One region of the Sinomonas sp. T428B genome, then DNA from elsewhere that is predicted to be linked to it. Evidence: predicted binding sites of a transcription regulator. Region 1 holds the regulator's gene; each other region holds the start of a gene.
What was found. Region 1 encodes HrcA, which represses chaperone genes, less so after heat shock. Its sites were predicted from a motif close to TTNGCACTCGNNNNNNNCGAGTGCNAA; they were not measured.
Positions count from the first base shown of each region.

Region 2: the regulator HrcA is predicted to act here: its motif matches at 1,647-1,673, upstream of groL (chaperonin GroEL).
Region 3: the regulator HrcA is predicted to act here: its motif matches at 1,941-1,967, upstream of ACUYMY_RS12600 (FmdB family zinc ribbon protein).

Region 1 is NZ_JBRAZR010000001.1:1,996,746-2,000,012, reverse strand. It holds gene ACUYMY_RS09220 (DUF4870 domain-containing protein) at 1-29, opposite strand, end outside; gene ACUYMY_RS09215 (DUF3097 domain-containing protein) at 125-967, opposite strand; gene hrcA (heat-inducible transcriptional repressor HrcA) at 1,208-2,224, shown strand; gene dnaJ (molecular chaperone DnaJ) at 2,247-3,267, shown strand, end outside.
Region 2 is NZ_JBRAZR010000001.1:837,354-840,620, reverse strand. It holds gene groL (chaperonin GroEL) at 1-1,474, opposite strand, end outside; gene ACUYMY_RS03955 (ABC transporter substrate-binding protein) at 1,745-3,025, opposite strand; gene ACUYMY_RS03950 (LytR C-terminal domain-containing protein) at 3,027-3,267, opposite strand, start outside.
Region 3 is NZ_JBRAZR010000001.1:2,723,254-2,726,520, reverse strand. It holds gene ACUYMY_RS12610 (DUF4011 domain-containing protein) at 1-591, shown strand, start outside; gene cpaB (Flp pilus assembly protein CpaB) at 726-1,508, opposite strand; gene ACUYMY_RS12600 (FmdB family zinc ribbon protein) at 1,605-1,871, opposite strand; gene ACUYMY_RS12595 (5-formyltetrahydrofolate cyclo-ligase) at 2,002-2,643, opposite strand; gene galU (UTP--glucose-1-phosphate uridylyltransferase GalU) at 2,721-3,267, shown strand, end outside.

The sequences.
Region 1 (3,267 bases):
TTGTGCGGGTCCTGCGGGTACTCAGCCACTGGGAAGTTCCTTGCCTGTGCGTCGTATGGTGCGTGGTGCCCGAGGCCGGGGTTCCGGCCCCCGGGGCACTCCAAGGATAGCCAAGGTCCGGGCCTCAGGCCGTCAGGAAGTCGATGACCTCTTCGACGCGCCCCAGCAGCGCCGGCTCGAGGTCCGCGTACGTCCGCACCGCCCCGAGCAGCTTCTGCCAGCCGAGGCCGATGTCCTCGGGCCCCGCATGGGGCCAGCCGAAGGCGGCGAGGATGCCGGTCTTCCAGTCGGTGCCGCGGGGCACCGAGGGCCACGCCGGGATGCCGAGCGTCGAGGGCTTGATCGCCTGCCACACGTCGACGTACGGGTGGCCGACGATGAGCACGTTGCCCGCGGCGCCCGGCGCCGACATGGCCTGGGCGGCGATGCGGGCCTCCTTCGAGCCCTCGACGAGGTGGTCCACGAGGATCCCGAGCCGGCGCTCGGGCCCGGGCCGGAACTCGGCCACGGCGGAGGCGAGGTCGTCGACGCCGTGGAGCGGCTCCACGACGATGCCCTCGACGCGCAGGTCGTCGCCCCAGACCTTCTCGACCAGCTCGGCGTCGTGCTTGCCCTCGACCCAGATCCTGCTCGCCTTGGCGACCTGCGCGCGCAGCCCCTCGACCCTCACCGACCCGGAGGCCGTCCGCGTCGGCGCGGCGGCAGCGGCGCGGGGCGCCGGCGGGCCGATGCGGACCGGGCGTCCGTCGAGCAGGAAACCGAAGCCGAGCTGGAACGAGCGCGAGCGACCCCGGCGGTCCTCGAGGCTCATGACGTGCATGCCGCCGGACTTCTCGACCCGGATCACGGCGCCGACCCAGCCGCTCTCGGCGTCCTCGAGCACGAGGCCGAGCTCGACCGGCACAACGGGCAGCTCGCGCTTCGGGGGCGCCGCGAGGTCCGCGGGCCCCCATGAGTCGTACGACATCCGCTCCACGCGCACCGGCCTTCCTCGCTCCCGCCGCGCTGGCGCAGGCGGCGCCGCCCGCACGGGCGGCGTGATCATGCTATGGGCTCCGGCCCGGCGGCCCGGGAACCTCGCCGTGGCGGCCGACGGCGTGTGCCCCAGCAGCTGCGGGACGGGCGCCCGCGGGCATAATAGACTTAGCACTTGGTCTCAGGGAGTGCTAACAATTGCCGGGCGCTGAACGGCGTAAGGGGTGAGAGGATGAACGAGCCGCGCAAGCTCGAAGTGCTGCGCGCCATTGTGGAAGACTACGTGCACTTCCGCGAGCCGGTCGGCTCGAAGGCGCTCGTGGAGCGCCACGGGCTCGGCGTCTCGAGCGCCACGATCCGCAACGACATGGCCGCCCTCGAGGACGAGGGGCTCATCGTAGCCCCGCACACGAGCGCCGGACGCGTGCCCACCGACAAGGGCTACCGCGTCTTCGTCGACCACCTCACGGCCGTGCGCCCGCTCTCCCCGGCGGAGAAGCAGGCGATCCACACGCTCCTCGACGGCGCCGACGACCTCGACGACGTGCTCGAGCGCACCGTCCGGCTCCTGTCGCAGCTGACGAACCAGGTCGCCGTCGTGCAGTACCCGCAGCTGGGGCGGGCCCGCGTGCGCCACATCGAGGCCGTCGCCCTCGCGCCGCACGAGGTGCTGCTCGTGCTGATCGCCGACACGGGCACCGTCGAGCAGCGCGTCCACAGCGTCGTCGAGGAGGTCGACCGGGACCGGCTTTCGTACCTGCGCGACCGCTTCATCGAGGGCGCCGCCGGGACCTCGGTCGTCAACCTCGACGCGACCCTCGGCGCCGTCGTCGACGCACTCCCGCCGCACGACCAGCCCCTGGCCGCCGAGCTCGTGCGCGGCCTCTCGGTCCTGGCCGCCTCGACCCGCGAGGACCGCATGGTCATGGCGGGCACCGCCTACCTGGCCCGGTCCAACAGCGACTTCCTGCAGAGCATCTCGCCGGTCCTCGAGGCCCTCGAGGAGCAGGTCGTCCTGCTGCGGCTGCTCTCCGAGATGGCGAGCGACCCGCGCGGCGTGACCGTCACGATCGGCCGCGAGAACCCCTACGACGGGCTCATCGAGACGTCCGTGGTCGCCACCGGCTACGGGCGCACGGACGGGCCGAAGATCGGCGTGCTGGGCCCGACCCGCATGGACTACCCGGCCACGATGGCGGCGGTGCGGGCCGTGGCCCGCTACCTGTCGAAGATCCTGGCCGGAAGCTAGAGGAAGCTAGAGAAAGAAGACCGTGAGCAGCCACTACGAAACCCTGGGCGTCCCGTCTGACGCGAGCGCCGAGGAGATCAAGAAGGCCTACCGGAAGCTGGCCCGCAAGCTCCACCCCGACGTCAATCCCGGCGAGGAGGCGGCGGACCGGTTCAAGGCCGTCACGCACGCCTACGAGGTGCTCGCCGACCCGCAGAAGCGGCGCATCTACGACACGACGGGCAACGAGAACGGCAACGACAACGGGTTCGGCGGCGCGTACAACGGCTCCGGCTTCGCCTTCCAGGACATCTTCGAGACGTTCTTCGGCGGGGCGGCCGGGGGGCAGGCGGGCCCGGCCTCGCGCACCCGACGCGGCCAGGACGCGCTCATCGCGGTCCGGATCGAGCTGCGTGACGCCGTGTTCGGCGTCAACAAGAAGATCGAGGTCGACACGGCCGTGCTCTGCGGCCGCTGCGAGGGCTCCTGCTGCGAGCCCGGCACGGAGCCAGTGCGCTGCGGCGTATGCCACGGCAGCGGGCACATCCAGCGGCCCGTCCGTTCGATCCTGGGCCAGGTCATGACCATGGCCACGTGCCCCTCGTGCCAGGGCTTCGGCACCGAGATCCCGACCCCCTGCAACGAGTGCGGCGGCGAGGGCCGCGTGCGCAGCCGGCGCTCGCTCACCGTCAAGATCCCGGCGGGCGTCTCGACCGGCACGCGCATCCAGCTCTCGGGCCAGGGCGAGGCCGGCACGGCCGGCGGCCCCTCGGGCGACCTCTACGTCGAGATCCGCGTGGCGAGCCACAGCACGTTCACGCGCGAGGGGGACCAGCTGCACGCGACGCTCAGCGTGCCCATGACGGCGGCCGCCCTCGGCGCCGAGATGACCCTCGACACGTTCGACGGCGAGCAGGCCATCTCGCTGCGCCCGGGCACCCAGTCCGGCGACGTCGTCACCCTGCCTGGCCTCGGCGCCGCCCGCCTTCGCGGCGGCGGTCGCGGCGACCTGCTCGTGCAGATCCGCGTCGAGACGCCCACGCGCCTCGATCCCGAGCAGGAGG
Region 2 (3,267 bases), 1.2 Mb from region 1:
TGACGCCGGCGGCCAGGAGGTCCTCGTAGACGCCCGTGGCGGCGTTGAGGCCGTGGCCGGCGGGCAGGCCGCGGACCTTGTCGACGACGACGCCCGGCTCGAGGCCAGCGTTGAAGGCGATCTGCTTCAGCGGGGCGTCGATGGCGACCTTGACGATGTTGGCACCCGTGGACTCGTCACCCTCGAGGGCGAGGTTCGCGAACGCCTTGGCACCGGCCTGGATGAGGGCCACGCCACCACCGGCGACGATGCCCTCCTCGACGGCGGCCTTCGCGTTGCGGACGGCGTCCTCGATGCGGTGCTTGCGCTCCTTGAGCTCGACCTCAGTGGCCGCGCCGGCCTTGATGACGGCGACGCCGCCGGCCAGCTTGGCGAGGCGCTCCTGGAGCTTCTCGCGGTCGTAGTCCGAGTCGGAGTTCTCGATCTCGGCGCGGATCTGGGCCACGCGGCCGGCGATCTGGTCGGCGTCGCCGGCACCCTCGACGATCGTGGTCTCGTCCTTGGTCACGACGACCTTGCGGGCCTTGCCGAGCAGCTCGACTGTGGCGTTCTCGAGCTTGAGGCCGACCTCCTCGGCGATGACCTGGCCGCCCGTGAGGATGGCGATGTCGGTCAGCATGGCCTTGCGGCGGTCGCCGAAGCCCGGGGCCTTGACGGCGACGGACTTGAAGGTGCCACGGATCTTGTTGACGATGAGCGTGGCCAGGGCCTCGCCCTCGACGTCCTCGGCGATGATGAGCAGCGGCTTGTTGGTCTGCATGACCTTCTCGAGGACCGCGACCAGGTCCTTCACCGAGCTCACCTTGGAGTTGACGATGAGGATGTACGGGTCCTCGAGGACCGTCTCCTGGCGCTCGGCGTCGGTGACGAAGTACGCGGAGATGTAGCCCTTGTCGAAGCGCATGCCCTCGGTGAGCTCGAGCTCGAGGCCGAAGGTGTTGGACTCCTCGACGGTGATGACACCCTCCTTGCCCACCTTGTCGAGGGCCTCGGAGATGAGCTCGCCGATCTGGGTGTCGCCGGCGGAGATGGACGCGGTGGCGGCGATCTCCTCCTTGGTCTCGATCTCCTTGGCGGACTCGAGGAGCTCCTTGGTGACGGCGTCGACGGCCTTCTCGATGCCGCGCTTGAGCGAGAGCGGGTCAGCGCCGGCGGCGACGTTGCGCAGGCCCTCGCGGACGAGCGCCTGGGCGAGGACCGTGGCGGTGGTGGTACCGTCGCCAGCGACGTCGTCGGTCTTCTTGGCGACCTCCTTGACGAGCTCCGCGCCGATCTTCTCGTACGGGTCGTCGAGCTCGATCTCCTTGGCGATGGAGACACCGTCGTTCGTGATCGTGGGGGCGCCCCACTTCTTCTCGAGGACGACGTTGCGGCCACGCGGGCCGAGGGTGACCTTGACGGCGTCGGCCAGCTGGTTCAGGCCGCGCTCGAGACCGCGGCGGGCCTCCTCGTCGAATGCAATGATCTTGGCCATGACGGCTTCGAGTCCTTTCGGGACGTGACTGTCTTCGTGGTCACCTGCTGCAGCGCCCGCGACGGCCGGCTCCCCCCGGCCCGCGAACGGGCCTGAGGTCGCCTCACCCCAGCGAGGTGTTCCCTTCCCCCCGCCGCCGACGGCGCCTCACTGCCCTCGCGGGCCCGCTCGGTTAGCAGTCTTGCTGCGGGAGTGCTAGGTCAATCATTAGCACTCGACCCCTCCGAGTGCAAGCGTGGGGGACGCCGAGTGTGGCCTCGGGCCAGCGCCTCAGCGGGCGACCGCGACCTCGCCGTCGACCTTGGGCAGGTTGTCCGCCCCGAAGCCGAGCACCATGAACCGGGCCGTGGTGATGTCCCCGTGCCCGTCGAAGGCGACGGGCCCCGACTGGCCCTCGTAGTCCACCGCCGTGCCGGCGGCGAGGAGCCCGAGGCAGGCAGGGAGGCCAGTGCAGTCGGTTCCCGCGGCGCCGGCAGCGCCTGTGCCGGCGTCCCCGCCCGAGACGGCGGTGAGCCGCGCGGCGATGGAGGTGCCGGCGTCGTCCTTGGCGTCCGCGGCGGCGAGGATCGCGAGGGCGGCAGCGTCGTAGGCCTCGGCGGCGAACGCCATGTCCTTCAGGTCAGCGTCCTGGCCGAGGACCGCGGTCTGGAACTCGGCGCTCGGGAAGACGCCCGGGACGGCGACGCGGGCTCCCTCGAGCGAGCGGGCAGCGAGCGCGGACCCGTGGCGGCCCACGAGACCGCCCGAGAGCACGAGGTCGTTGCCGCTGATCCCCGCCTCGGCGAGCTGGGCCAGGACGGCCGGCCCGCCGTCGTCCGCGACGACGGCGACCGCGTCCGCGCCCTGGGCGCCGAGGGCGGCCCCGCCGGCGTCGTGCCCCGTGAACTCGGCGCTGCCCGCGTCCCTGAGGCCCGCGGCGGTGAGCGCCGCCTTGGCCCCGTCCGCAATGGCCTTCCCGTGCGGCCCCGCCTGGTTCAGCACCGCGATGCTGCGGGCGCCGGACTGCCGCGCTAGCTCGACGAGCGCGGCGCCCTCGGCCGCCTCGGGCGCCATGGTGCGGAAGTAGAAGCCGCTGCTCGGGTACGAGCTCAGGACCGCGGACGTGTTCGCGGGCGAGATGAGGGGGACCTTGGCGCGGGCGAGCACGTCGATCGCCGTGGGGGCCCGGCTCGAGTCCGTCGGGCCGATGACGACGTCGGCGCCGGCCTCGACGAGCCGGCGCGCGGCCGCGCCCGTGTCCGCGGACGGCTCCGGGTCGAGCAGCTCGACCGGCTTGCCCGCGTGCCCGCCGGCGGCGTTGGCCTCCTGGACGGCGAGGACGACGGCGGCGAGCTGGGCGTCGTTGAGGTACGCCGACTCGCCCACGTTGTCGAGCAGGAGCCCGATCCGCAGCACGCCGTCCCCCGAGGGCGCGGGCCGCGCGGTTCGCGCGTCGCCGCCCGGGGTGCACGCGGCGAGAGCGAGGACGGCCGCCGCGCCGCCGGCGAGGGCACGCAGTTGGGCCCTGCGAGGCCGGGAGCCGGCACCGCGGCGAGGGGTCGGCGCGACCACGTCAGCCGGCATACCCGGGCCCGATCACCGCGGCGAGCGGGATGCCGAGGCCGGGGGCCTCGAGGACCGTGCCGATGCCGAGGTCCGCCGCGAGCGCCCGGGCCGAGGCCGCCGCTGACGCGTCACGGTAGAAGACGATCGACGTGTTCACCGGGCCCCCGCTCCAGTTCCCGACGCCGGTGACGGCCCAGCCTGCGGCGCGGGCCCGATCGCCGATCCGGCCCGCGAGGCCGGCGGTGCCG
Region 3 (3,267 bases), 730 kb from region 1:
GGCTCCGCCGGCTTCCTCCTCGGACCCGTGCTCGAGACGGCCCCTGTCCCGAGGAGTCAGGCCGCCGAGCCTGGGGCTCTCGCCCACACGGGAGCCCGGGACGGGGACGGGAATGACGACGACGCGGGCGGCCGCTTTGGCGAGGAGGTCGACGACGCGTCTGCGGGGGAATATGGCGCGGTGGACTACAGCTCGGGGGACGCCGGCACGGCTGAATACGACGGCGGTGAATACGACGCCGAGTACGACGGCGCCGAGTACGGCACGGCCGAGGGCGACGCCCCTGACTACGCGACCTCGGACCCCGAGGAGGCAGGCGGCGCGGGCGGCACCATGCGGCCCCGCGCCAGCACCGGCGAGAACGCGGACCAGCGACACAACGATGAAGGGCAGATGCCGCAGCCGGACGACGCCGGACTCCGCCGCCCGCGGGGGGGACGCCGGGTGAGCATCCCGGGCACCGGACCGGCCTCCGCCGACGCCGCCGAGGAGCCGGTTCCGGGGCTCGCCCCCGGGCAGGAGCGAGCCGCCGCCTCCGAGAAGGAACGCGACCGCTGGATCAAGGAGCAGCGGCCCCCTCACTGGGGCTGAACGTACGACCGGAGTTGAGCGCCTCGCTGGGGCCAAGCCTTTTGTTGAGGCCGGGCCGCCCGCCGGCGTCGAGCGTCTCGCCGGGGCCGGGGCGCCATCGGTGCGGGCAGAGCCCCGCCCGCTGGGCGCCTCGCTCACCGGCCCCCCGCCTCGACGAGGACGAAGAAGACCTTGCCCTGGGCCGAGGCGCCCGCGATCCGCTGCGCCTGCTCGGGGGAGGCCCCGACCACGAGGAGCCCTTCGGCTTCCTGCGTCCCGAGCCACTGCCCGGCCGGCCCGCCGCCCGAGGCGCCCGGCGTCCACAGGACGGGGACCCGTGAGGCGAGCATTGTCCCGGCGCCCCCAGGCCCGCCCGTGTCCGTGCTCAGCACGAGGTCGATGAGCTGCCCCGGACTCAGGAGCTGGAGGGAGGCCGCATCCGCGACCCGCACGGGGACCGCCGCGGTCCCCGGAGCCGTCCCGGCCAGAAGGCCAGGCCCGACGAGGGCGGCGTCTGTGATGATCTCGCCGCGGCGCACCGCGCCCGCGATGCGCTGGCCGACGAGGCCCGAGGGCCCGGACGGCGCGCCCCGCGGAACGGCCTCGGCCGGGAGCCGTGCGACCGTCAGGTCGGCTGGGTCGAGCTGGGCGCCGGCCGGCAGGTCGCGGGCCGCGACGGCCACCGGGGCCATGGCCGCGGACGGCGGCGTCAGCTGGTAGACGGCAGCCCCGACCGCGATGCACGCGAGGGCGGCGGCGAGAGTCCGGCGCCGGCGCTCGAGGAACCGCCGAAGCGGGCTGCGTGGCGTGGGGGACCACAGCCGCGGCATGGACCGCCCGGGTGCACGACCGGGAACGGGACGCGCAGAGGCGTAGCGCGCCGGGGAACGGGGCCGCGTGGTGCGCAGCAGGTGCTCAGGGCGGTGGGGTTGGCTCATGCCCCCGACGGTAGGCAGCAGACAGCCCCGTGGGGGGCCGGCGGGCGCCCTATGTGGACGACCCGCCGGGGAAGGTAGCTGTGGAGGGGGAGTGCGTCAGGACGACGCGCTGGCCGCCGCGGGGGTCTTGGCCGTCGACGACGCCGTCGACGAGGCGGAGGACCCCGCGGGGACACTGCTGCCGCCGCTGCGGGAATCGGTGCGGTAGAAGCCGCCGCCCTTGAAGACGACCCCGACGCTGTTGAACTTCTTGCGCAGGGTGCCGGAGCACTCGGGGCAGACTGTCAGGGACTGGTCGCTGAAGGACTGGACGATCTCGAACGCGTGGTCGCAGTCCTTGCAGGCGTAGGCGTAAGTGGGCACGGTAACTCCTTGCTCAACCGGGCGGAGGCCCCTCGAGACTTGCCCGTGGGCGGCGTCGCCGTCCGCGGGCTAGCAGTCATGGCCTCCGAGTGCCAATTCTAACAGTCCACCGTCCCGGGACATTCCCGCGCTACGCCTGGGCGTCGCCCAGCACCACGGCGCCCCCGGGGGTGATGGCCGTCCCGACCCGCCGGTCGAGCAGTTCGTCGGGCACCTCGCCCTCGGCGAGCAGCTCGTCGTCGTACACCACCGCAGCGGTCGGGACCTGGAGGCCGAGGGTGTCCAGCCGCGCGAGGAAGCGGTCGTAGTAGCCGCCGCCCTGGCCGAGGCGGCGCCCGGCGACGTCGAGCGCCGTCGCCGGCAGCACGACGGCGGAGAGCGGCCCGCGGCCGTCCGGCCCCTCGCCCGCGGCGACCTCGACCGTGTCCAGGAGCGGCCCGTGCGGCTCCTGGACGGGTGCGTAGCGGCTGCGCACGAAGGGGATGCCCGGCCACCACTCGACCCATCCGAGCTGGCGCTCCGGCAGGCACACCGGCAGGAGGACCCGCAGGCCGTCCGCGTGGAGGGCCCCGAGGAGCCCCAGCGTCGGGGGCTCCGCGCCGACGCCGAGGTACGCCGTCACGGTCCCGCCCTCGGCCACGTGGGCCTCCGCCCACGTCCTGCCGTGGGAGGCGATCCGCTCGCCGGCGGCCTCGCGCTCGCGCGGGTCCATGGCTCGACGGGCCGCCCACAGGCGTGCCCTCAAGGCTGACTTGAGCTCGGCAGTCTCCACACGCCGACTCTAGCCGCCCGCCCCGCTGGCACGGGAAGAAGCCCCTGCCCCGGGAGGCCGTCGTATAGAGTGGCAGCGTGTCTACCACCGCTTCAGTCAGGAAAGCCGTCATCCCCGTGGCCGGGCTGGGCACCCGGTTCCTGCCGATGACGAAGGCCATGCCCAAGGAGATGCTGCCGGTCGTGGACAAGCCCGCGATCCAGTACGTGGTCGAGGAGGCCGTCTCCGTGGGCATCGACGACATCCTGATGATCACGGGCCGCAACAAGCGGGCGCTCGAGGACCACTTCGACCGTGTCCCCTCGCTCGAGGCGACGCTGGAGGAGAAGGGCGATGCGAAGAAGCTCGCCGCGATCCAGCAGTCGAGCAACCTCGGCGACATCCACTACGTCCGCCAGGGCGACCCCAAGGGCCTCGGCCATGCCGTGCTCTGCGCCGAGCGGCACGTGGGCAACGAGCCCTTCGCCGTGCTCCTCGGCGACGACCTCATCGACGAGCGCGACCCGCTGCTGGGCGAGATGATCCGTGTCCAGCAGGCCACCGGCGGCTCCGTCGTGGCGCTCCTGGAGGTCGACCCCGAGCAGATCTCCGCGTACGGCTGCGCCGACGTCACGGCCGTCTCGG